Linked DNA regions of Chloroflexus aurantiacus J-10-fl. The protein of the gene in region 1 interacts with the protein of each later gene in a pairwise test. Links are inferred from orthologs where the notes say so. Each region holds a gene or a part of one and is shown in the gene's direction. Other genes may lie near its edges. The genes, in order: recO, recR and CAUR_RS04555.

Evidence for each region.
Region 2: the proteins of recO (region 1) and recR interact in binary tests that used the Escherichia coli proteins (3 or more experiments, as listed by UniProt). The link is inferred for Chloroflexus aurantiacus J-10-fl from one-to-one orthologs.
Region 3: the proteins of recO (region 1) and CAUR_RS04555 interact in binary tests that used the Escherichia coli proteins (3 or more experiments, as listed by UniProt). The link is inferred for Chloroflexus aurantiacus J-10-fl from one-to-one orthologs.

Annotation. Positions count from the first base shown.
Region 1 is NC_010175.1:3,929,865-3,936,339, forward strand. Bases 1-2,897 are described here. They hold recO (DNA repair protein RecO), read left to right. Parts: upstream 1-1,019; coding sequence 1,020-1,775; downstream 1,776-2,897. Other genes in these bases: smc (chromosome segregation protein SMC), read right to left, coding at 1-735; CAUR_RS15375 (PH domain-containing protein), read left to right, coding at 1,821-2,510; CAUR_RS15380 (purine-nucleoside phosphorylase), read left to right, coding at 2,573-2,897. Outside these bases: more of CAUR_RS15380, read left to right, coding at 2,898-3,394; CAUR_RS15385 (C1 family peptidase), read left to right, coding at 3,469-6,267. UniProt on the Escherichia coli protein: Involved in DNA repair and RecF pathway recombination.
Region 2 is NC_010175.1:660,666-668,370, reverse strand. The notes cover bases 2,893-5,665. They hold recR (recombination mediator RecR), read left to right. Parts: upstream 2,893-3,858; coding sequence 3,859-4,473; downstream 4,474-5,665. Other genes in these bases: CAUR_RS02635 (HipA family kinase), read right to left, coding at 5,643-5,665; CAUR_RS02640 (DUF3037 domain-containing protein), read right to left, coding at 5,234-5,662; CAUR_RS02645 (roadblock/LC7 domain-containing protein), read left to right, coding at 4,868-5,239; CAUR_RS02655 (YbaB/EbfC family nucleoid-associated protein), read left to right, coding at 3,477-3,779; dnaX (DNA polymerase III subunit gamma/tau), read left to right, coding at 2,893-3,341. Outside these bases: CAUR_RS02670 (McrB family protein), read right to left, coding at 1-770; CAUR_RS02665 (hypothetical protein), read right to left, coding at 770-1,420; more of dnaX, read left to right, coding at 1,545-2,892; more of CAUR_RS02635, read right to left, coding at 5,666-6,419; CAUR_RS02630 (alpha-amylase family glycosyl hydrolase), read right to left, coding at 6,419-7,705. UniProt on the Escherichia coli protein: May play a role in DNA repair. It seems to be involved in an RecBC-independent recombinational process of DNA repair. It may act with RecF and RecO.
Region 3 is NC_010175.1:1,190,445-1,198,346, reverse strand. What follows is about bases 840-3,809. They hold CAUR_RS04555 (single-stranded DNA-binding protein), read left to right. Parts: upstream 840-2,044; coding sequence 2,045-2,575; downstream 2,576-3,809. Other genes in these bases: CAUR_RS04560 (Lrp/AsnC family transcriptional regulator), read left to right, coding at 1,608-1,886; CAUR_RS04565 (glycosyltransferase family 39 protein), read left to right, coding at 840-1,520. In the rest of the region: more of CAUR_RS04565, read left to right, coding at 1-839; CAUR_RS04550 (6-phosphofructokinase), read right to left, coding at 6,642-7,902. UniProt on the Escherichia coli protein: Plays an important role in DNA replication, recombination and repair. Binds to ssDNA and to an array of partner proteins to recruit them to their sites of action during DNA metabolism. Acts as a sliding platform that migrates on DNA via reptation.

The DNA of each region.
Region 1 (6,475 bases):
GGCTTGCAGCCGGGCCTGCTGTTCCTGAGCCTGCGCTTCGCGCCATCCGGCGTGATGCCAGCGAGCCAGCAGCGTGTGGAGTTCGGCCTGCCATTCGCGGTACTGGCGGGCCTGTCCGGCCTGACGGCGCAGGCTGCGCAAGCGGGGTTCGAGATCGGCCAGCAAGTCGGCGACGCGCTGCAAGTTGGTCTCGCTTTCGCGCAGGCGACGGATGGCTTCGGCTTTGCGTAGCTCGAACCCGCCGATTTCGGCTGCATCTTCAAACAGCCGGCGGCGTTCGGACGGGCGCAGGGTGAGAGCGGCATCAACCAGACCCTGATTGATAATCGTGTAGGAACCGCCGAGTGGTTCGACGGCGGCCAACAGATCGCGCAGTCGGACACGAGCGCGGTTGATGAAATACTCATTCTCGCCTGTTCGCGTCACGCGCCGGGTGATTGTCACTTCATCGAAATCGAGGGGCAAGAGGCGGTCGCTGTTATCAATCGTCAACGCCACCTCGGCCAGTCCTGCCGGCGGACGCTTGCCACCACCGGCAAACAGCAGCTCGCCGGCCTGTTTGCAGCGGAGCGCGGCCATGCTCTGCTCGCCGAGCACCCAGCGCACTGCATCGGCCAGGTTTGATTTGCCACTCCCGTTCGGCCCGACCACAGCCGTAATCCCGGGCTGAAACTCAAAGACGGTACGGGTCGCGAATGTCTTGAAACCTTGAATTTCCAGTCGTTTGAGGTACATCGATCCTTCGTTGTCTGATACTTGCACACCGACGAACTATTGTACTTCAGACCGGCGAAGTGGTAAAGTGAAATATCGCTTGATCGGCCTTCTCTGAGCGGCTATAATACAGCGTGCAAGGATAAGGCATTCATTGTGCATGCCTGATTAACGACAGCACGGTAATTGTTTTGCGGGTCAGACTGACAAGTCAACGAGGGTCACCGACGGGGACTTGCATCAACCACACCCGCACAAGGCGCATCGCCGGTACAGCCCGACGGCGCGTAATGGCGACAGGTTCCATGCGAGAGCGAGTGTATCGCAGCGAGGCGGTTATTCTTCGTCGTACCGATTTTGCCGAAGCCGATCGTCTGCTCCTGATTGCTACGCCAACCGGTAAGCGATGGGTTATCGCCAAAGGTGCGCGCAAGATGAAGAGTCGGCTGGCCGGCCACATCGAACTCTTCACCCACGCGCAGATGATGTTTGCCGTGGGGCGTAATCTTGATATTGTTACCCAGAGTCAGATTGTGCATGCCTTTCCGGTCTTGCGTACCGATCTGACACGGTTGGGCTGTGGGTATTACGTGGCCGAGTTATACGACCGCCTGGCCGCTGAGTCGGAAGAAAACCCGCTCCTGTTTCAACTTCTGGTCGAGACGCTGCAAGCGCTGGATGGCAGCGCCAATCCTGAACTGACGTTGCGGAGCTTTGAATTACACCTGCTCCACATCCTCGGCTATCGTCCGCAGTTGCACTATTGCGTGGTTTGTAACGAGCTGTTGACGCCGGCTGCCGACCGGTATAGCCCGACGCTCGGTGGTGTGCTCTGCCCCCGTGATCGCACCGCCGATCCAGCCGCTCTCTCAATGAACGAGCCGACCTTTCGCCTGCTGCGCTATCTGCAAGCGCAACCTGTGACGGCTGCTGAAACACTCCGTATTTCACCAGCGACACGTCAGGAAGCCGCTACACTCCTGCGGGCCAGCTTACGCCTGTTGCTCGAACGTGATCTTAAATCAGCCGGGTTTCTCGATCATCTGTTATCATCACAGTAGTACTGGTATGGTTACGACACTGCCGACATCAAAGGAGGGCGGGCCATGAGTTACGTAGAAAGCCTGCTCGGGCGGGGAGAGCAAATTCTATACATTGCCCGCCAGCACATTTTTGTGTTGATTGTGAACATCTTGACCGAATTGTCGTTGATTGCCATCCTGGTGGCTGCTGGCGTCGCCTCGAATATGGCGTTTCGGAATAATCCGGCAGCGATGATTGGCAATATCAGCGTCAGCAATCTGATTTTGCTGATCTGTATTGTGATCAGTGTGATTGTACTGATCAGTGGTTTTCTCGACTTTTTACGCTGGAATTCGGAGCAAATTGTTATTACTGACCGTCGGGTTTTGCAGATACGTGGGATTTTTAACAAACGGGTGATTGATTCCTCACTCGAAAAGATTAACGATATTGAATTGCGCCAGAGCATTTTCGGGCGTATCTTCAATTTCGGTACTATCGAGATACTCACTGCGTCCGGCAGCGAAGGTGCGAATCTGATGGATCGGATTGAAGCGCCACTGGAATTCAAGCGGGCATTGCTGGAAGCGAAGCATAATCTCGAACGGGGGTATGGCTATCTGGAAACCGATGGCTACGTACCCGGGCGACCGGTTGGTGGGGTGATTGATATTCAGCGCACGTTGGAAGAACTGGCCCGGCTGCGGGATCGGGGGATTCTGTCGCCGGAAGAGTTTGAGGCGAAGAAACGCGATCTGCTCAGCCGTATTTGATTTATTGTTCCGGTGATGTTACTGATCCCGTCAGGATCGGTGTAGATAGAGACAGGTGGTCAATGTATAACGATATCGAACAGGCTTGCGCAGCCATCGTCCCGCGGCTGCGCCTCTCGCCACGGGTTGGCCTCATTCTCGGTTCCGGCTTGAGTGCGCTGGCCGACGAGATGACTGATGCGGTTGTGATTCCGTACCGTGACATTCCCGGCTTTCACGAGCCAAAAGTCGTTGGTCATCGCGGTGAGCTGGCGATTGGGATGCTGGCCGGTCAACCGGTAGCGGCGATGCGTGGCCGGTTTCATTTCTACGAAGGCTACAGCATGCAGGAGGTAACCTTTCCGGTGCGGGTGCTGCGTGCCCTCGGCTGCGAGACGCTGATCGTTACCAATGCTGCCGGTGGTTTACGGCCCGACTGGCAGGTTGGGGATATTATGCGGATCAGCGACCAGATTTTTCTGCCGGGGATGGCCGGCCATCATCCACTGCGCGGCCCAAACGACGAGCGGCTGGGGCCGCGGTTTCCGGCGATGGTGGGCGCCTTCGATAATGATCTGGTGCCGCTGACCCGCGCAGTAGCAGCCGATCTGGGCATCACGTTGCGCGAGGGTGTCTATTGTATGCTGAGTGGCCCTCATTTCGAGAGTGCTGCCGAGTTGCGGATGCTGCGCACATTGGGAGCCGATGCGGTGGGGATGTCAACTGCGCCGGAGATTATTGTGGCAATACACGGCGGAATGCGGGTATTGGGCTTTTCCCTGATAACGAATCTGGCCTTGCCAGATGGCCCACCGGCTAACCACGAAGAGGTGATTGAAGCCGGTGAAGCGGCCAAACCGAAATTTGCCGCTCTGCTGCGCGGTATCCTGGCTCGGATGGAGTAATGTTGCCGGATGACGAGACCCAATTGCCCGGCACGGCTTGCCCGGAAGATTAATAATAGAGATGGGAATTTGCTATGCGCACACTCACACCATTGACCGCAGTGGCCGCCATTGATGACGCAACCCGAACGGCATTGGCTGCCTATTGGATCACCAGCGTCGAAGAGCTGGTGGCGACGGCACGGGCCACCAATACCGGTTTGGGCAGCGGTCTGGCTGCGCTGGCGCAGGTGTTGGGGCGCAGCGAAGATGATGTGCGAGCGATGGTGATGGCGGCGCTGGATGTGGTGCCCGACGCCAGCTCGTTCAGTGTCGATGTGGCAATGGAACCGGTTGGTACCGGCGCCATTTTCGATGATCTGCCCGAAGTTGATGCGACGGCGTTCAGCCCACCGGTTGGGCTGCCGGCAGAGGTGGCGCCACTGTTGAACCTGCCCCCACCGGTGAGCCAGGGGCCGCGCAATACTTGCGTCGCCTTTAGCATTGCGGCGATGGTGCAAATCTTGAGCAAAGACCCGACCGATCTTTCCGAGCAGTTTATTTACTGGATTAGTAAGGATCGTGACCGGATTCCGGGCGATGTTGGTACCAATCCGCTGGTCGCGATGCGAGCGGTGGCCGAGCTGGGGGTGTGTCGGGAAGAGACGTGGCCCTACCGGCCAGAGCCGGTTGATAACCAGAACCCTGGGCACGAACGACCGAGTCCGGCTGCATTTCAGGAGGCAAAACAACGCCGACTGGCGGCAGTCGAACAATTGCCGGCGCGTGATGTGCAACAGATTAAAGCTGCATTGGCGGCTGGACGACCGGTGTTAATCGGCTTGATGATCGGTGAGCATTGGACGAGTAGCGGACAGGTGCGTCGGATCGGGCGTGTGCGGCGGGCATTGCCCGGCGAGCAACGTCTGGGTGGGCACGCAATGTGTGCGCTGGGCTATCGCGATGATCCGACGGCACCCGGCGGCGGTTACTTCATCGTGCGTAATTCGTGGGGCAGTGATTGGGCAAGTGAAAATCCTGATGGGCCGGGATATTGTTACGTACCGTACCAACTGATCTTTGATGAGGGCCTGGCCGCCCTGGTGGCCACGGGTGTGATTATTGAACAACCGGAACCGGTCGCTCCTGTGCTGGGCAAGGCTGCACCTGACGAACTCACAGCCATCCTGACCGAGATGCAGGCCCTGCGGAGCCGGCTCGACGCCTTGATCGAGCGGGTACAGGCCCTGGCCGGTGTCCAATCGGCGGTAAGCGTGGCGGACACCGAAGCCGTGCCGGTCGCTCCCGCAGAGCCGGCAGTGCCGGTGGTGACCGGCTACAGCGGCCCGCTGATCCTGGTGGCCGATGATCAAAGTCCCGATGAATTGTATCCAAACGGCATCGATGGCCGGCGTGGCGAGCCACTCCTGCGCATTGATGCAAAGCGAGCCAGTGAACTGGCGCAGCACAGTGAAGACCCGAAAGACCTGCACGCGCTCCACAAAACCCGCAACGAAGCCGAAGAAAAGCATTTTGGTGTCGTCGCCGAGGTCGATCAGGAAGATTTGGCGCAGGCGCGCTGGGCGCTGGTGGTCAGCGCAACCGACGATGTGCGTCTGATCGAGGCGCTCTGGCCGTTGATTGAACATCGGGCGCAGCAGCAGGGGATTGTACTACCGGCAGTCAACTTTCGCCAGGGGGAAACCTGTGCCGAGTGGGCCGGGCGCTATGCCGATCCGAAGCAACCATGGGAGCAGCGTGCGCCAGTCCTGGTGCATCGCCCCGGTGAACGGGTGAACGCCTGGCTGGCCCGCCACGGTACAATGGCCGGCCCTGTCAAGCCGAGTCAGGGTGTACCCTTCTATCTCCTAATCGCCGCCCGGCCAGGGCCACTGGCTGAGAACGACCGCGCGTTTATCAGTTTCAATTTCCAATACGAACTCGACATCTTCTGGGGTGTAGGTCGGCTCTGTTTTACGGATGAACGTGGGCATCATCGCTACGCCGATTATCGTACCTATGCCCAACGGCTGGTTGATTACGAACGGCGGGCAGCACGAGAGATTCGTCTGCGGCGCGAGATTGTCTATTTCGGCACGCGCCACGATCTCGACAAATCAACCGAGCGTAGTGCGCTCGAACTGGTAACCCCGCTGGCTAAATGGCACGAGCGTGGGTTACCGCAAAAACAGGGTTTTGCCAAACGGCTCCTGCTGGCCGGGGATGCGACACGCAGCAATCTCGAACTGGCCCTGCGCGATGGCAATCAACCGCCGGCGATCCTCTTTAGCGCTACCCATGGACTGGGATTACCGGCCACTGATCGCGAGCTTATTCCCTATCAAGGCGCGCTCGTGACGCAAGACTGGACCGGTTTTGGTGGGATCAAGCGCGAGCACTGGTTTGCGGCGGAAGACTTGCCGACCAATCTTTCGCTTGAGGGGATGGTTGCCCTGATCTTTGCCTGTTACGGTGCCGGTTGTCCGCAGCAAGACGAATTCATTTTCGACCCCGAAAAAGGTCGCCCAATTATTGCCCCCTTCACGTTCGTTGCCCAACTGCCGCAGCAGATGCTATTGCGCGGTGCGCTAGGTGTGGTTGGCCATGTTGAACGAGCCTGGACGTATGGCTTCAGCATGGATGGTGCGCGTGGTCAAACCCAGAGCTTTGAAGATGTGATCGGGCGTCTGGTAACCGGGAAACGACTGGGGAGTGCGACCGATCAGTTCAACATCATCCAGGCCGCCCGTTCGCTCACCCTGGCTGAAGAGCTGGAGAACATCAAGTTCGGCAAGCAACCCGAACCGCGTGAGCTTTCGACGCTCTGGATGGCGCGGAATGATGCGCGCAACTATATGCTGCTCGGTGATCCGGCAGCGCGGCTGGCGATCTGAGAGGGTCTTTGCTTCGCAAGAACGCTGGCAGCGTGCGCCACTGGCGCATGATCAGGATGTCTGAACAGGTTGTCCTCTGGGAACGCGAGTTGTCGGGGCACGGCATGCCGTGCCCCTACTGTCCAGTGGTGAAGCGTTACCAGGTGTGCTACCGGTGAGTCGTAGGGGCGACGCATGCGTCGCCCCTGGAGTTTGGCCCTTTCTGGGA
Region 2 (7,705 bases), 3.3 Mb from region 1 along the record:
AGGATGACCAGCGGTCGGGCCTGTACTGCAAGATGAAAAGCGTGCAGTGTACGTTCGTCAATAATCATACCGCGCCGCTTAATCGACATAACGATCTGCGCTACTGATGGCGCGCCTGTCAGATAACGAGCTGGTGTTTCACGTAAGGTATTTGTCGTTGCCAGATCGATTTCGGCTTGCTCCATCAACGCTTCATTGAGTGGTAGCAGTGCACAAATGTCGTCGATCAGGCGTTCTGCTGTCGGGAGCGCATTCCAGTCGTAGACGAACCCTGCCCACAGGTAGTGTGCTCGACTGTTGAGATAATGGTCGATCCAGCGCATCCCTGTCATCGGCGGGCGGCGACCGGCAAAACGAGCCTGACCCTCGTGTTCGATTCGATCAATCAGTGCCTCCCACACCGGACGCGCCTGACTCCAGAGGTGGGCAAGTTGTGGCCGGCGTACACCCCACAATTGCAACCCAACAGTGACGGTCCGCTCGATTCCGCTGACCGTGAGCATGACACCGGCCCCACGTGGCGGTCGGTCAAAAGCAAACCAGTAGTCGGTGATGGGATCGCGCCGACCACCACCGCGATCAATTGCCCGCCGTGATTTAAAACTCAATTCGTACAGCGGCCATTGTTGTGGCAAGAGCGCCGCTGCACGCTCTGCGGCGCGATTGGCCAGTACCAGCATCTCAGGGTGTAACAGGCGTTGCACAGCCTGCCAGCGTTCAGAAACGCCGGGTTGTAACAATGCATGCAATGCAGCAGAAGAGAACGGCATCAGGCAGTTGGTGGGCGTAAGTAGAGCTGCGGATCAAGCCCTGATTCATTTTGACCGGCATGGAAGACGATTGTGAGCCGTGGCAACATCTCGCGTAATTCAATAGCCAGAGCAATTGCAGCCTCCTCGACCAGATCACGGTCAAGGCGGAGGATCGGAAACTGGCGAGTAACGGTCAGTTGTGCCAGGACTGGTTCCTGATTGACGCTGTACTGTATCGTAGCGTTGATATCGAGATTTTGCTCGATGTCGGGTTGGTCCGCGAAGAGATCAATCACCTTCTTTGTCAGGGCTGATGCATCTGCTGTCGCTTGCTCGGCATGACTCAGTGGTAAGTGGTAGGTCAGCTCAAATCCCAGCAGATTTCGCGTATCGATTGGTTGACCAACCAGTTGATTGAAGGTTTCAATCATCGCCTGACCGTGTAAAGAGATGACGGTGAGTTCTGCCGGCCATTGCAGGCTGATCACTGCCCGTAAGGGCAGCCGTACCCAGGGGCCACGTTTATCTATGTTTGGCGGGAAGCACGTAACGTGCAGGCTTCGCCCCAACGTGTGTGCGTCTATTAACTCTTGGGTATGGACAATATTGATCTGTTGGTGCTCAAGCTCTTCGATCAGAACTGAGATAAGTTGCTCATAGGTGAGCATAAAAGCCCTCTGTAGCAGATCGACAATACCTGTATCTCGATTATACCACTCTCGGCGCGGAAGTGGGGTACCTCCTCTGGTATAATACGAGATGCTGTGCGGGTCAAGATCATCGGAAAGCGTAATGGCAGTTCAGTCGCTCTATCGAAAATGGCGTTCACAGACCTTTGCTGAGCTGGTCGGGCAGGAGCATGTCGTACAGACGCTCCGCAATGCGATTGCCGAAGATCGGGTTGGCCATGCCTACCTGTTTACCGGCCCCCGTGGTGTTGGGAAGACGACCATGGCTCGCCTGCTTGCCAAAGCAGTGAATTGTCTTAACCCCGATCCCACCGCTCGACCGTGCGGCGTGTGCGAGATGTGTGCTGCCATTGCTGAAGGGCGTGCAGTTGATGTGATCGAGATGGATGCCGCTTCCCACACCAGTGTGGAAGATGCGCGCGAGATTATCGAGCGGGTGCAGTTTCGACCAGCCGAAGCTCGCATGAAGGTCTACATTATCGACGAGACCCACATGCTCTCGACAGCAGCGTTCAATGCCTTGCTGAAAACGCTGGAAGAGCCACCCGATCATGCCCTCTTTATCCTTGCAACCACCGAAGTTCATAAGGTTCCCGCCACGATTCTGTCACGCTGCCAGCGCTTTACCTTCGTTCGCCATAGTGTTTCGGCAATGGCCGCTCATCTCCGCCGGATTGCAGCGGCAGAAGGAATTGTGCTGGCCGATGGTGTGCCTGAAGCAATTGCGCGCGCTGCCACCGGCAGTATGCGTGATGCGCTCGGTATTCTCGAGCAACTGGCTTCGTTTGTCGAAGGCCCGATCACGCTACCACAGGTGCAAAGCCTGCTTGGGATGACGGCAGCGGCTGAAGTTGATGCGTTGATCACGGCTCTTGTCAATCACGATCTGACAGCAGCGCTGCGCGCAGTGCATGGGGTTGCCAATCAGGGGGCTGATGTGCGTCAGTTTACCCGCGATCTGGTGGAACGTCTGCGCGCAGTGATGGTGCTGAAGGCGACCGGTGATCGCACACTGCTTGATTTGAGCGATGACGAAGTGGCGCTCTTGGGGCAATGGGTGCAGCAGGCCGATATGGCTGCGTTGGTACATTGGGTGAAGCTGTTTAGCAATCTCGATGCACAGTTACGTACAACACCCTATGGTCAGTTACCGCTCGAAGTGGCAGTCGTTGAAGCGTTGCTGGTGCCACCACCGGTTGCGCAACCTGCCTCTTCATCTGCGTCACGTTCCGCTTCATTGGCAGGACGTACCCCTACCAGCCGTCCCAGTGCTGCTGTACCGGCAATCGTTCCGCAAACCGAACCCGTTCGCGCCCCGGCACATCCCGAACCAGTGCCGCCCAGCGTTGTTGCGCCGCCGCCACCTCCAGTACCCGAACCGGTATCTGCATCCGGCAGTGAAGTACCGTCGGATGTCACACCTGTCTCCGATCCACCACCGCCACCGCCAGAGGCATGGGCAGCGACCCGCCAGATGCGTCCGCCTGCCGATCCTGCTGTTGCTCGTGCTGCCGATGCTGATATGTCGGTGCTTGAACAGCTTGAGGCGATCTGGGAAGATTTCAAGCGTGATGTTCGTCCGCGCAGTCCGACGGTGCAGGCGTTGCTCAATAGTGCGCGTCCGTATGATGTCGAAGGCAATACTATCGTGCTGCTGGTGACATCCTCGTTCCATAAAGAACGCCTGGAAGAACCGAAGAATCGGTCGCTTCTCGAAGATTTATTGCGTCGTCGTTTGGGGAAGACCTACGCGGTACGCTGTACCATCGAGGAAAAATCGGTTGAACCCACCGATCTGCGTGGGAAAATTCGCGAAGCTCGTAAAGATGAACTGGTTCGTGCTGCATTGAATATCTTCGATGCCCATATTGTAGATATCGAACCGCTCGATCCTGAATAATGTTTGCGGGATAGCTGTACAATTGTGTAGCAGTGTGGTACTCTACCCATATCTACGCTCACATGTCTTCGCCGGCTTCACGTGTTCTGGTACAGGCAATTGCAATATTAAGGTGAATAGAAGGGAGTCTGTCTGATGAATCAGCGTCAGCTCATGCAAATGGCTCAACAGATGCAACGCCAGATGCAGAAGGTGCAGGAAGAACTGGCTGCCACCATTGTCGAAGGTACGGCTGGTGGTGGTGCGATCACGGTCAAAATGAACGGTCATCGCGAAGTGCAATCGATCACGATTTCGCCAGAGGTTGTCGATCCTGATGATGTTGAGATGTTGCAGGATCTGTTGTTAGTTGCGATCAATGACGCCTCGCGCAAAGCGCAGCAGTTGGCCGAAGAGCGTATGCAGCCGTTGACTGGTGGTCTCAAGGGGTTGTTCTAAACCGGCATTGTCGTCCTGGTGATGAGGGGAATGCGTCGGCATTGCGCATTGTCACCGACGAATCTGTGGTGGAGATGATATGACCGTTCGCACGGATCAATTGATTGCCGCACCGGTGGCTCGTCTAATCGAGGAATTTGCCAAACTGCCCGGTATCGGCCCAAAGACGGCGTCACGTCTGACCTTTTATCTCTTACGGGCTGAACCAAAACAGGCGCTGGCGCTGGCGCAAGCTATTCTCGATGTGAAAGAACAGGTTGGCTACTGCCGACGCTGTTTTAACATCACCGTGGGTGAGCTGTGTGCAATTTGTCTCGATCCGTCGCGCGATCAAACCAAAATCTGTGTGGTTGAAGAGCCGCTCGATGTGCTGGCTATCGAGCGCACCGGTGCCTACCGCGGTCTGTATCATGTCCTCCACGGCCACATTGCTCCGCTCGAAGGTATCTATCGCGAAGATCTCAAGATTGAAGAGCTACTCGCGCGGGTTCGCTCCGAACCTGTTCAGGAAGTGATCCTTGCCACAAACCCCAATACCGAGGGTGAGGCCACCGCCTTTCTGCTGCTTCGCGACCTCGCACCTCTTGGTGTACGGGTGACCCGGCCAGCACGGGGGTTGCCGACCGGTGGCGATCTCGAATGGGCCGATCCGGAAACGCTTGGCTCCGCCTTTGAAGGACGACGTGAGTTGTAAGCCGGTGCCTGGGTTAGTATTGCCAAATGTCCTTCCTTCCTGTCGAAAGCCAAAAAAGGTACTTCCTCCCCCTCAACGGAGGGATGTCAGGGGGGGCGTCCTCCGCCAGCGGGGAAATCCCAGGCGCACATTTTCTCTCCCCAACGGGGAGAGGTCAGGAGAGGGGCGTCCTCCGCCAGCGGGGAAATCCCAGGCGCACATTTTCTCTCCCCAACGGGGGGAGGTCAGGAGGGGGGCGTCCTCCGCCAGCGGGGAAATCCCAGGCGCATATTTCCTCCCCCCAGCGGGGGGGCAGGAGGGGGGCGTCCTCCCTCCCCATCGGGGGGATGCCAGGGAAGGGGCTACAACAACCGAAATACTCTTTCAGCAAGCCTGTTAATTGCAGTAAACCTGTATGAATGTCAATACCATTTTGAATGAAGCTATTACCGGCGTGAAAGGCGCGCAGTTCGCCGGCATCATCGGTACCGATGGTCTGAGTGTGGCAATTGCCTACCATCCAGGTGCTGCCGAACTCGACTTCGATATCGAACTGGCCGAACTTGAACTGGCCGATTTAGCCTCGCGGGCAGCGGCAGCGGCTGATCGGATCGGGGTTGGTTATGTGCGCGATCTGGTTCTCGAAACCGATGCGCTCTTGATGCTGGCTTCGCAAATTATTCCCGGCTACTACGGTATCCTTGGGGTGCTGAGCGAAACTGCAAATCTGGGTAAGGCCCGCTTTGCCCTCCAGGCAATGATCGAGCGGGTACGGGTTGAGTTATAAAGCGCCTGCCTCGTGAGCGCGTTCGTCAATCGCCTGACCCGGCAAGACGACCATCTGCTGAAAGATATGGTCGAGCATCACCTGTGGAGCATCGCACAAGCCGCAGTGCACTGCTGACGGCTGGATCATTGTACTGCGCGTTGCCGTCAGCCAGCGAAAGCGCTCGTAAATCGGCAATTCGCCAATCGGCCCGGCTCCAGCACCACCGGCACACACCATTTCAAACGCCGCCAGTTGCTCGTGCACCGGCGCCAGGTCGAGATCAGGCCAGAGAGCGGCAATCCGTGCCTCGTTGAGATGAATCCGTATCCCCAAAAAGCGATGTTGCCGACACAACAACACCACCCCAATGTTGATCTGCTCACCACGCTCTACCCGTGGCACCAGGCGCAGTAATGCATATTCAAAGGCGCTCGTGGACATCGATAGCCTCCTGTACGAATGCGCGCGGTGCAGCGAGTCGTAGACTCAAATATTCAACATAGGCTGCACGGTGGTCTTCTACTGAGGAAAACCGCTGGTCAATAAGCCATTCATCGGGGACGTTCGCCACAATGCGCCAGAGCAGATCTGTGTTGATATGATCTGCCAGTTCACGGTCGGCTGCTTCCAGATCGCTGGCCGCTGCTATCAACACATGATCGCGAATCTGGCTGAAGGGTTTGCGAGCGTGATTCTGGTAATCATTCCAGGTGTAATGAATGTACAGCGCTGCACCGTGGTCGATCAAGAAGAGCCGGCGGTGCCACCAGAGGAGATTGGTGTTGCGGGGCGTGCGATCAACATTGGTGATGAAGGCATCAAACCAGACGATAAGTGACGCCAGTTTACGGTCAAGTGCACGGACAGATGTCGGATCAAATGCCAGCGCACCGGGCAGGAAATCAACGGCTAGATTCAATCCGGCGCTGGCTGTAATCAGGTCTTGAATCTCACCATCCGGTTCGTTGCGTCCCAACGCCGGATCGATCTCAATCAACACCAGCTCTGGAACGGGCAGGCCAAGCGCACGCGCCAGTTCACCACAGATCAGCTCGGCAACCAGCACTTTTGGCCCCTGTCCTGCCCCGCGAAACTTTACGACGTACAGGCCATCATCATCGGCTTCGACAATCGCCGGTAATGAACCGCCTTCACGCAACGGTGTGACATAACGAGTTGCAGTTACTTTTCGTAACATTAGCGCTCCAACCTGAATATGTATCCGGTTTGAGCCGGTATTTCGATCCCCGGTTGATACTCCACGATACGCCCGTCGGCGATGGTAAGCGGCACCGGCGGTGCCGGTGGCGTGCCGAAGAGTGCGGTCACCTGGTAGGTGCCTGCCGGCAGGTCGCTCTCACCTGATGATAGTGTAAACGGTGGCGTGGGTACTTTGTCAAAATTAATCACCACCAAAACCATGTCTTCACCACTGCGCCTGATGTACGCGGCGACACTGGCACCGTTAGCAGTTAACGGCCAGAAATCACCGGTCGCCAGTGCCGGTGTATTCACGTGGAGATGAATTAACTGCCGGTAGGTGTTGAGCAGCGATTCGGGATCCTGGTCTTGTAACATCACATTCTTGACCGGGTAATCGCTCTGCGGCTGCTGCCAGGGAATACCGGCTGAGAATCCGCCAAACTCCTCCTTCGTCCACTGCATTGGGGTGCGAATACGCTCATCCGGTTTCACCCCCAGCATGCCGATCTCTTCACCATAATAGATGAAGGGCAGTCCCGGCATGGTCAGCAGAGCCAGCGCAGCCAGTTTTGCCTTCGCCACGTCATCACCCAACACCGACATCACGCGGTTCTGGTCGTGATTGGTCAGGAAGGGTGCCCAGCGTTGATAGGGTAGTTTTGTGTAGGCATCCTGCACCGCCTGCATAAACAATCGCGATAGACCGGTGTTGGCCGCGCCGCGAATCTGATTGGCGACTTCAAACTCGAAATAGTAATCGAGCTGGTCAGGATAGTACGGTGCCAGCGTGCGCGGGTTGCCGTTGAAGACTTCGCCAATCGTGAAGGTTCCGGGTAGTTCCCGGTCGAGAAAACGTCGAAACTCGCGCAACCATTCAAAGGTCTCGACGGTGTCTTCCTGGAGAGTGTAATATTCGATCAGATGCTTGATCGCGTCGAGACGGAAGCCGGCAACCCCCATCTCTTCAACCCAAAAGCGAGCAATCTTGTAGGCTTCGGCAGTGACTGCCGGATTGCGATAGTTGAGATCGGGCATACCACCCCAGAACACGCCGTAATAATATTCATCACGAATGGGTGATTTGTGCCAGACCACATTGTTGCCGAATGGGCCACGATAGCCAGGGTCAATCGCCGACCACAAATACCAGTCGCGGTACGGTGAGTTGGGGTCGCGTAATGCCTCTTGAAACCACGGGTGTTGGGTACTGGTATGGTTCAGTACTAAATCGATGATGATTTTAATCCCGCGCCGTTCCGCTTCGGCAACCAGACGCTTGAA
Region 3 (7,902 bases), 2.7 Mb from region 1 along the record:
TGTACCTGCGGCTGGTGAGTGATGTGTTTCAGCCAGCGCAAGATCCGCGTCAACTCGGTCTGCCGCTCGAACGGATCGTGATAGCAGTAGTTCCCGGTGGCTGGGGCTGGCCGGTGTTACCGCCACTCTTGTGGTGGATGGGGGCAATAGTACTGGGCTGGCTCATCCTGCACCGCACCCTGTCACAATGGGCCGGGTATGGATTAGCGATAGGGGTCAGTGCAGTCAGCCTTGCGCTTATCCTCGATCCGGCACGGTGGGCGTTCGGCGCAGAAGCGGCCTTTATCGCATTGGCCCTCACCTATCCGTTAACTCTGGCAGTACAGGCCGGGCTGCGTGCGCTCGCCATCGGCGAGGCCGGGTCGTCACTCAGTGCTATCGTAGCAGTTGCCTTTGCAACCCGGATCGGCGGACGCTTCTACCCGGCCAGTATGCCCGGCGATATTGGCTTCCATACCAATCGCTTTCATGAAGCGTTGGGTGGGTTTATCACGATTATCTCAAAGAATCGGGGAATTGATTTTCCGTATCCACCGGGGCCGTACCTCTTGCTGGCGCCGGCTCGCGTATTAGGTCTTGAAACTCCGCTCCTCTTACAAATTGGGGCAGCCCTGGCTGACAGCCTGAGTGCGATCCTGATCTACCTGATTGCCCGCCGTGTCCTCCCTTCGCGACCGGCAGTGCTGGCAGCCGCAATCTATGTATTTACCGCCGCAACGTACCTCACCACCTGGTGGTCTTTTGACACTCATATTATCACCCAAAGCCTCTACCTGCTCTTGATTTGGGGAGTTATTCGAGCATGGGAAGAGTGGCAGGCCGGTCAATGCTACCGTGAATGGATAGTGGGTCTGGCAGCATTGAGTGCGATGGTCTTTCTCGGTCATTTTGGGTTTTTGATTAGTAGTGGTGCCTTACTGGGAATGCTACTTGGCATCGTCTGGTCGGCTGGCTGGTTGAATGCCCCGTGGGCACAGCGTGTTTGCCGTCCACTAACGATGGCTATCGCTGGCGGAGCGATCTTTGCGATTGTCTTCTTCTACAGCGCTTACCTGCCGATGTTCCTGGCCCAACTGGACACAGCACGCAGTGGTGGCTTAACTGCCGTTGCCGGACGACCACCAATTAGTCGAGCTGCTCTCTGGAACACCCTCTGGCAGGCCGGCCTGATTGCCCACTATGGATTCTTCCCGATCCCGTTTGCCATAGGTGGCCTCTGGCTGTTGTATCGGCGGCAGGGCTGGCAAATCACGACTGGACTGATGGGACTGAGTTTCGTTGTTGCGCTCATCTTCGCTATTCTGCCCTTTATCACCCAAATCTCCAACAGTCCTCGCTACCTGATGGCTCTCGGTTGGGTGGTAGCAACCGGCTGTGCTGCCGCTTGCGATGCCCTCTGGCGTCGAGGGTGGGCAGGACGGCTCAGCGTTCTCGCTGCTGGCTTACTGGTCATGCTCAACACACTCTGGTACTGGTTAACACCCATGCTTTGGCGTGCCCGACCACCTGAACCTTTTTAGGCCAGTATCGACGACAGCAGCACGTACAGGTAGAATCTGGTATCATTAGCTTACCTGTCCTCGGATCCGTCATTCAGGAGTGCGCTCATGGTCACTGCCTTCGTATTTATCACCTGTGAACCACAACGCATCAGCGATATTGCCCAGGAAGTCGCCGAACTTCCCAACGTCGCCGAAGTCTACTCCGTCACCGGTGACTACGACATCATCGCGGTGCTGCGGGTCAACGCTTACGAATCGCTTGATGAAGCTGTTCCTGGTGGTATCGCCCGTATTCCTGGTGTGCGCCACACCACAACCGTGCTCGCGTTCCGCCGCTACTCACGGCGTGACCTTGAAGCCGGTTTCGATATTGGCCTGTCGTAACAACATCACAAATCTGTCACATGATTGCAATGCTATGCTCTTGACGATGCGACAGAGCATATGCTATAATTCGCACAATAGTTCGAGATCGTGCGGGAAAGCTCTCGCTCGGTTCGGTACAGTTGGGACGATAACACACGAGTAACGAGGAGGGTATCATGGCGAAGGATTTGAACAAGGTTCAATTGACAGGCCATCTCGGCGCTGATCCTGAGATGCGTTACACCGCACAGGGAAGCGCAGTTACCACATTCCGGGTGGCGAGCAACCGCACGTGGCGCGATAAAGACGGCAATACACACGAAGAGACCGAGTGGTTCCGCGTCGTCGCATGGGACAAGCTCGGTGAAATCTGCAATCAATACCTCACCAAAGGTACCCGTGTTTACGTCGAGGGTCGCCTTCAGACCCGCAAGTGGACGGATCGCGATGGGCAGGATCGCTATACGACTGAGGTGATCGCCCAGGATATGATCATTCTCTCCCCCAAAGGTGAGCGTGGGCCAATACCTGATGCTGAACCGGCATACGACGAGCCAATGGACGAGCCGGTGCGGCGGACACCGCCACCGGTACCACCCACACCTTCACGTTCGGCAACCAGTGCTCCTTCTACCCGACCACCGGTTAGCCGTGCCCCTGCTCGCAATCAGCCGCAACCTATCGAAGACGAAGATATTCCCTTCTAGTGCTAGTCTCTGATGCATACGCGGGTGAGGATAATCTCACCCGCGTTGTCGCATCATTTGCAGCCAGCACATTGCCGGTGACGCTAGAGTAGCGGCGTGTGATACCAAGTCTTAACCGATAACTCAAGTTGCTACCTTTGTCACCACAGAGGCACGGAGAACACAGCGGATGGTTATAGCCTGAGTTGCTGTCGTGAGGCGTGGCGTAGCGCGTCGATAGGAATTGGATGCTCCCCACGTCGTTCAGGCAGGTACGCCGCACGGTGGTACGCGCAACGTCGTGCTGTTCATCCTGGCAATCAGCCTCCGTAGCCTGCTCATAGCATAGGTGGCAACTTGGGTTAACCGATACTGTTCATCGTTGCCGAGGCTACCAATAGTTGTTGGCACCACAGGGATGGCTAGATGCCTCTCCCCGTGGGGGGGCAAGGTTGGACAGAATTTGTGAGCGTATATAGGAGATAGGGCTTGGAGATGTCATGAACACCCTCACCTCCGGCTTCCTCCTATGCATTACCCACAACTCGGATATTGCTTGGCCCACGTGCGGGATCGGGGCCGGCGTGTCGGCGGGTTGAAACCCTGCCTCAATTCGTGGAAGGCCGGCAGGGCTGACCTGCCGGCGGGGAGCAGGTGTCAGTCGCACGTATGGATAGACCCGGCGGGGCGTGCAGGTCGTGAGGGAGGGCGTCAGCCTACCTGACCGGCAGGGCTGACCGCGCGGAGGGAAGGGGGCTGAGCGTGCTCAACGGTAGCCCGGCAGGGGGCGGAAACGGTGTGGTGAAGGGCAGCGAGGGGAAGGGTTGGCGGGTTTTTGCGCCGGCGGGTTAATGGAGCGGCGGGTTGGCACGGATTGGCGGGTTGCAACCCTGCCTCAATTCGTGGAAGGCCGGCAGGGCTGCCTGGCGGCGGGGAGCAGGTGTCAGGCGCACGCATGGATAGGCCCCGGCGGGGTGTGCAGGTCGTGAGGGAGGGCGTCAGCCTACCTGACCGACAGGGCTGAGCGTGCTCAACGGTAGCCCGGCGGGGGTCGGAAACGGTGTGGTGAAGGGCAGCGAGGGGAAGGGTTGACGGGTTTCTGCGCCGGTGGGTTAATGGAGCGGCGGGTTGGCACGGATCGGCGGGTTGAAACCCTGCCTCAATTCGTGGAAGGCCGGCAGGGCTGCCTGGCGGCGGGGAGCAGGTGTCAGGCGCACGTATGGATAGCCCCGGCGGGGTGTGCAGGTCGTGAGGGAGGGCGTCAGCCTACCTGACCGACAGGGCTGAGCGTGCTCAACGGTAGCCCGGCGGGGGTCGGAAACGGTGTGGTGAAGGGCAGCGAGGGGAAGGGTTGACGGGTTTCTGCGCCGGCGGGTTAATGGAGCGGCGGGTTGGCACGGATCGGCGGGTTGAAACCCTGCCTCCCTTCGTGGAAGCCTCTCCGGGGCTGACCTGCCGGCGGGGAGCAGGTGTCAGGCGCACGTATGGATAGCCCCGGCGGGGCGTGCAGGTCGTGAGGGAGGGCGTCAGCCTACCTGACCGACAGGGCTGAGCGTACTCAACGGTAGCCCGGCAGGGGGCGGAAACGGTGTGGTGAAGGGCAGCGAGGGGAAGGGTTGGCGGGTTTTTGCGCCGGCGGGTTAATGGAGCGGCGGGTTGGCACGGATCGGCGGGTTGAAACCCTGCCACCCTTCGTGGAAGCCTCTCCGGGGCTGACCTGCCGGCGGGGAGCAGGTGTCAGGCGCACGTATGGATAGACCCGGCGGGGCGTGCAGGTCGTGAGGGAGGGTGTCAGCCTACCTGACCGACAGGGCTGAGCGTGCTCAACGGTAGCCCGGCAGGGGGCGGAAACGGTGTGGTGAAGGGCAGCGAGGGGAAGGGTTGACGGGTTTCTGCGCCGGTGGGTTAATGGAGCGGCGGGTTGGCACGGATTGGCGGGTTGAAACCCTGCCACCCTTCGTGGAAGCCTCTCCGGGGCTGACCTGCCGGCGGGGAGCAGGTGTCAGGCGCACGTATGGATAGACCCGGCGGGGCGTGCAGGTCGTGAGGGAGGGCGTCAGCCTACCTGACCGGCAGGGCTGAGCGTGCTCAACGGTAGCCCGGCGGGGGGCGGAAACGGTGTGGTGAAGGGCAGCGAGGGGAAGGGTTGACGGGTTTCTGCGCCGGTGGGTTAATGGAGCGGCGGGTTGGCACGGATTGGCGGGTTGAAACCCTGCCACCCTTCGTGGAAGCCTCTCCGGGGCTGACCTGCCGGCGGGGAGCAGGTGTCAGGCGCACGTATGGATAGACCCGGCGGGGCGTGCAGGTCGTGAGGGAGGGCGTCAGCCCGCACGACCGCAGGGCTGGCCGCACGGTGCGGAGGGGGTGCCGGACGTGCTGCTGGATCGCCCTGGCAGGGCGTGCCGTTGGCGAGGGGGCACAGATCGGCGGGTTGGGTGGGGCAGCGGGGGACGTTGCGCCAGCCCGTGAAGCAGGCTTCCTGCCTGCGCATCATCGGCGACGGCCAGCACCTGACGGCAGTGGCGGGGATGGCTGCACACGGGCTGGAAACCCGTGTCACGGGAACGGTATTGATGTTGTGCTGATAATGCAGCAGGACGCTGAGGAGTGCGTGACCACTTGGATGGAGTGCGTGACGAATGATGCACCGTATTCATCACGATGTGATATGAGGTGTCATACCGGTTACTGGGTGATATGTGGGTAATGAAAAGCGCGGCGTGGAAGAAGTGAGATGAGAGTGCTGTGCTGGCGCTTCCTGATGCGGTAGAAGTTGTATTCCCTCGTATTTCCTGCCTGTCCTTGCAGCATCACGGGCGAGGGGCGATGAGAGGGCTGTGCTGGCGCTTCCTGATGCGGTAGAAGCGGTGCCGGCTTATATTTTCAGTCTGTCTCTGAACTCGCCGGAACGGAAGAACGTTCCCACCCCTGTCCGCCCCCGCTGGAGGCGGATGTGAACGGTGCAGGGTGAGTCAGTAGGGCACGCAGTTCCAGGTGATGGGTGAGCCGGAGGATCGCGCGCGCAGGGGATATACGTAGGCACCGTGGTGCAGCGCCTATGTCCAATCTTGACTGACAATGTGCATCGCTCAGGTTGTTGCGCCCATGCTGAAGCTCCACGAAGCACGCCCCTGGCGGGCCGCTGGTGGGTCGTTGCAGGTGTACTGACTGGTTTACGTGCCGTTACGTTCAGGGGCAATGTCAAGGTGGTGCCTGGACGCGGGTCACGCTTGCGTTGTTCTCAGATACGACACGCCCTCACCCCGGTCCGCTCCCGCTGGGGGTGGATGTGAACGGTTCAGGGTGGGTCAGCAGGGTGTGCGGCTCCAGGCGGTGGGCGAGCCGGAGGCTCGTGCTCCCAGGGGATACCAGCACTTACGCACCGCAGTGCAGCGTCAGAGTGACGTTGGAGGGTGTGCGGCTCCAGGCGGTGGGCGAGCCGGAGGTTCGTGCTCCCAGGGGATACCAGCACTTACGCACCGCAGTGCAGCGTCAGAGTGACGTTGGAGGGTGTGCGGCTCCAGGTGGTGGGCGAGCCGGAGGCTCGTGCTCCCAGGGGATACCAGCACTTACGCACCGCAGTGCAGCGTCAGAGTGACGTTGGATAGTGTTTCATGACTTCCATTAAACTGGATTTGATATAAATCTTACGCGCAGAGGTGCAGCGTTTCGGGGTGTCGCCGTGCTGAACAGCTATCGGCGAGCCTCTGTTGGGTCGTTACCGGTGCGGAGCGCTGGTTCAAAACGTTCGTGCTCAGAGGCAGCGCCAGCGTGATATGTCTCTGCTCGCAAGGTTTGGACAGCCTGGTACAGCCTGATGTAGCGGTATGGGGTAGGGAACGGTGTGACGTCCCCTACCACAGCAATCACGCTAGCTCTTGTTCAGCGATGTGCATCATTCCGGGGGGCCCGTGCTAAGCAGCCACCGGGTGTGCTACCGGCAAGCCCCTATTGGGTCGTTGCAGGTGCAGAGTGCTGGTTCAATATCACGCTCAGGTTCGGCATCAGGCTCATTTTCGGATCGTGTGCCAAGCCTTCTGTGGCACCAGATTTGATATTCATCATTGCCGGGCCAGCGCACCTGCTATTACTTCCCGCTCTCAACGGTAGGTGATGGCGGCGTCGTGAGCAAATCGGTCATTTGCCGCAAAGACATCCACCACTGCTCTCGCGGACGGGCATGCACCGGATCCATCAGGCGTGGCATATCGTCGAGCTGATGTATCTGGACTTTACCGCCCCGATAGCCGATGAACGCCCCGATTGGTTCGCGACGGTCAGCGTGCTCGACCAGGAACTCGATACAGCGCACGGCCAGACGGGTAGCCTGAATACGGTCGAACGGCGAAGGATCACCTCCCTGCTGCAAATGACCGAGAATCGCCTGCCGTACCTCGAATAGCTTACCACCCTCTTCTTCAAACAACGAGCAGATGAACGAGGTGGTGTAGATCGGATTCGCTTTTTCATTGCGAATGATCAAACTCAGGCGCTTACCAGCACGAAACCAGCGCATCATCTCGTCGAGATCGGCTTGCAATTTGCGCAGGCTGATGCCTTCTTCGGGGAGGTAGACCCGCTCGGCGCCGGTTGCCAATCCGCTCATCAAGGCCAGATAACCACAGTCACGCCCCATAACTTCGACAATGAAACAGCGCCGTGAAGCCACCGCCGACTGCTTGATCCGATCAATTGCACTGACGATGCTGTTCAATGCGGTATCTGCACCCAGACTCAGCTCAGAACCGGGAAGATTGTTGTCAATCGTTGCCGGCAAGCAGATCATAGGGATGTTGAATGCCGGGAAGATGTGTCGCTCGCTGTACAGCTTGTAGATTGCCTGATACCCGGTCCAACCACCGATCATCAAGATACCGTCAATTCCGAAGCGCTCGATGTTACGGGCAATCTGGTATAGCTCGCTGCCTTGCGGCACCTTGCGATTGGTGCCCAGCTCGGCGCCACCCATCGTTGCCCAACCACTTACGCTCATCCAATCCATTTCGTGGATGTCGCCATCGATCAGTCCCTGAAACCCATTGCGCACACCGAGCATCGTATGGCCGCGGTCAATGCCGATCCGCACCGCTGCCCGTACCGCCGTATTCATTCCCGGTGCCGGGCCGCCACTGTGCAGCACTGCGAAGCGATGCCCGCGCCGTAATCGGTCGGGGGGCGAGGGCTGCGACTGAATGAGGGTGCCGAGGGTGCGGTACGCCTCCACAAAGCTATTGCCCCGCATCGCCAGCGCACGTTCGTAGTCGCGCTGGGCAATCGCCTCGGCAACCTGATGGGTATCGCGGACACAGGTCATCAGTGGTAGACGCACAACCCGATTCTCACGCAAC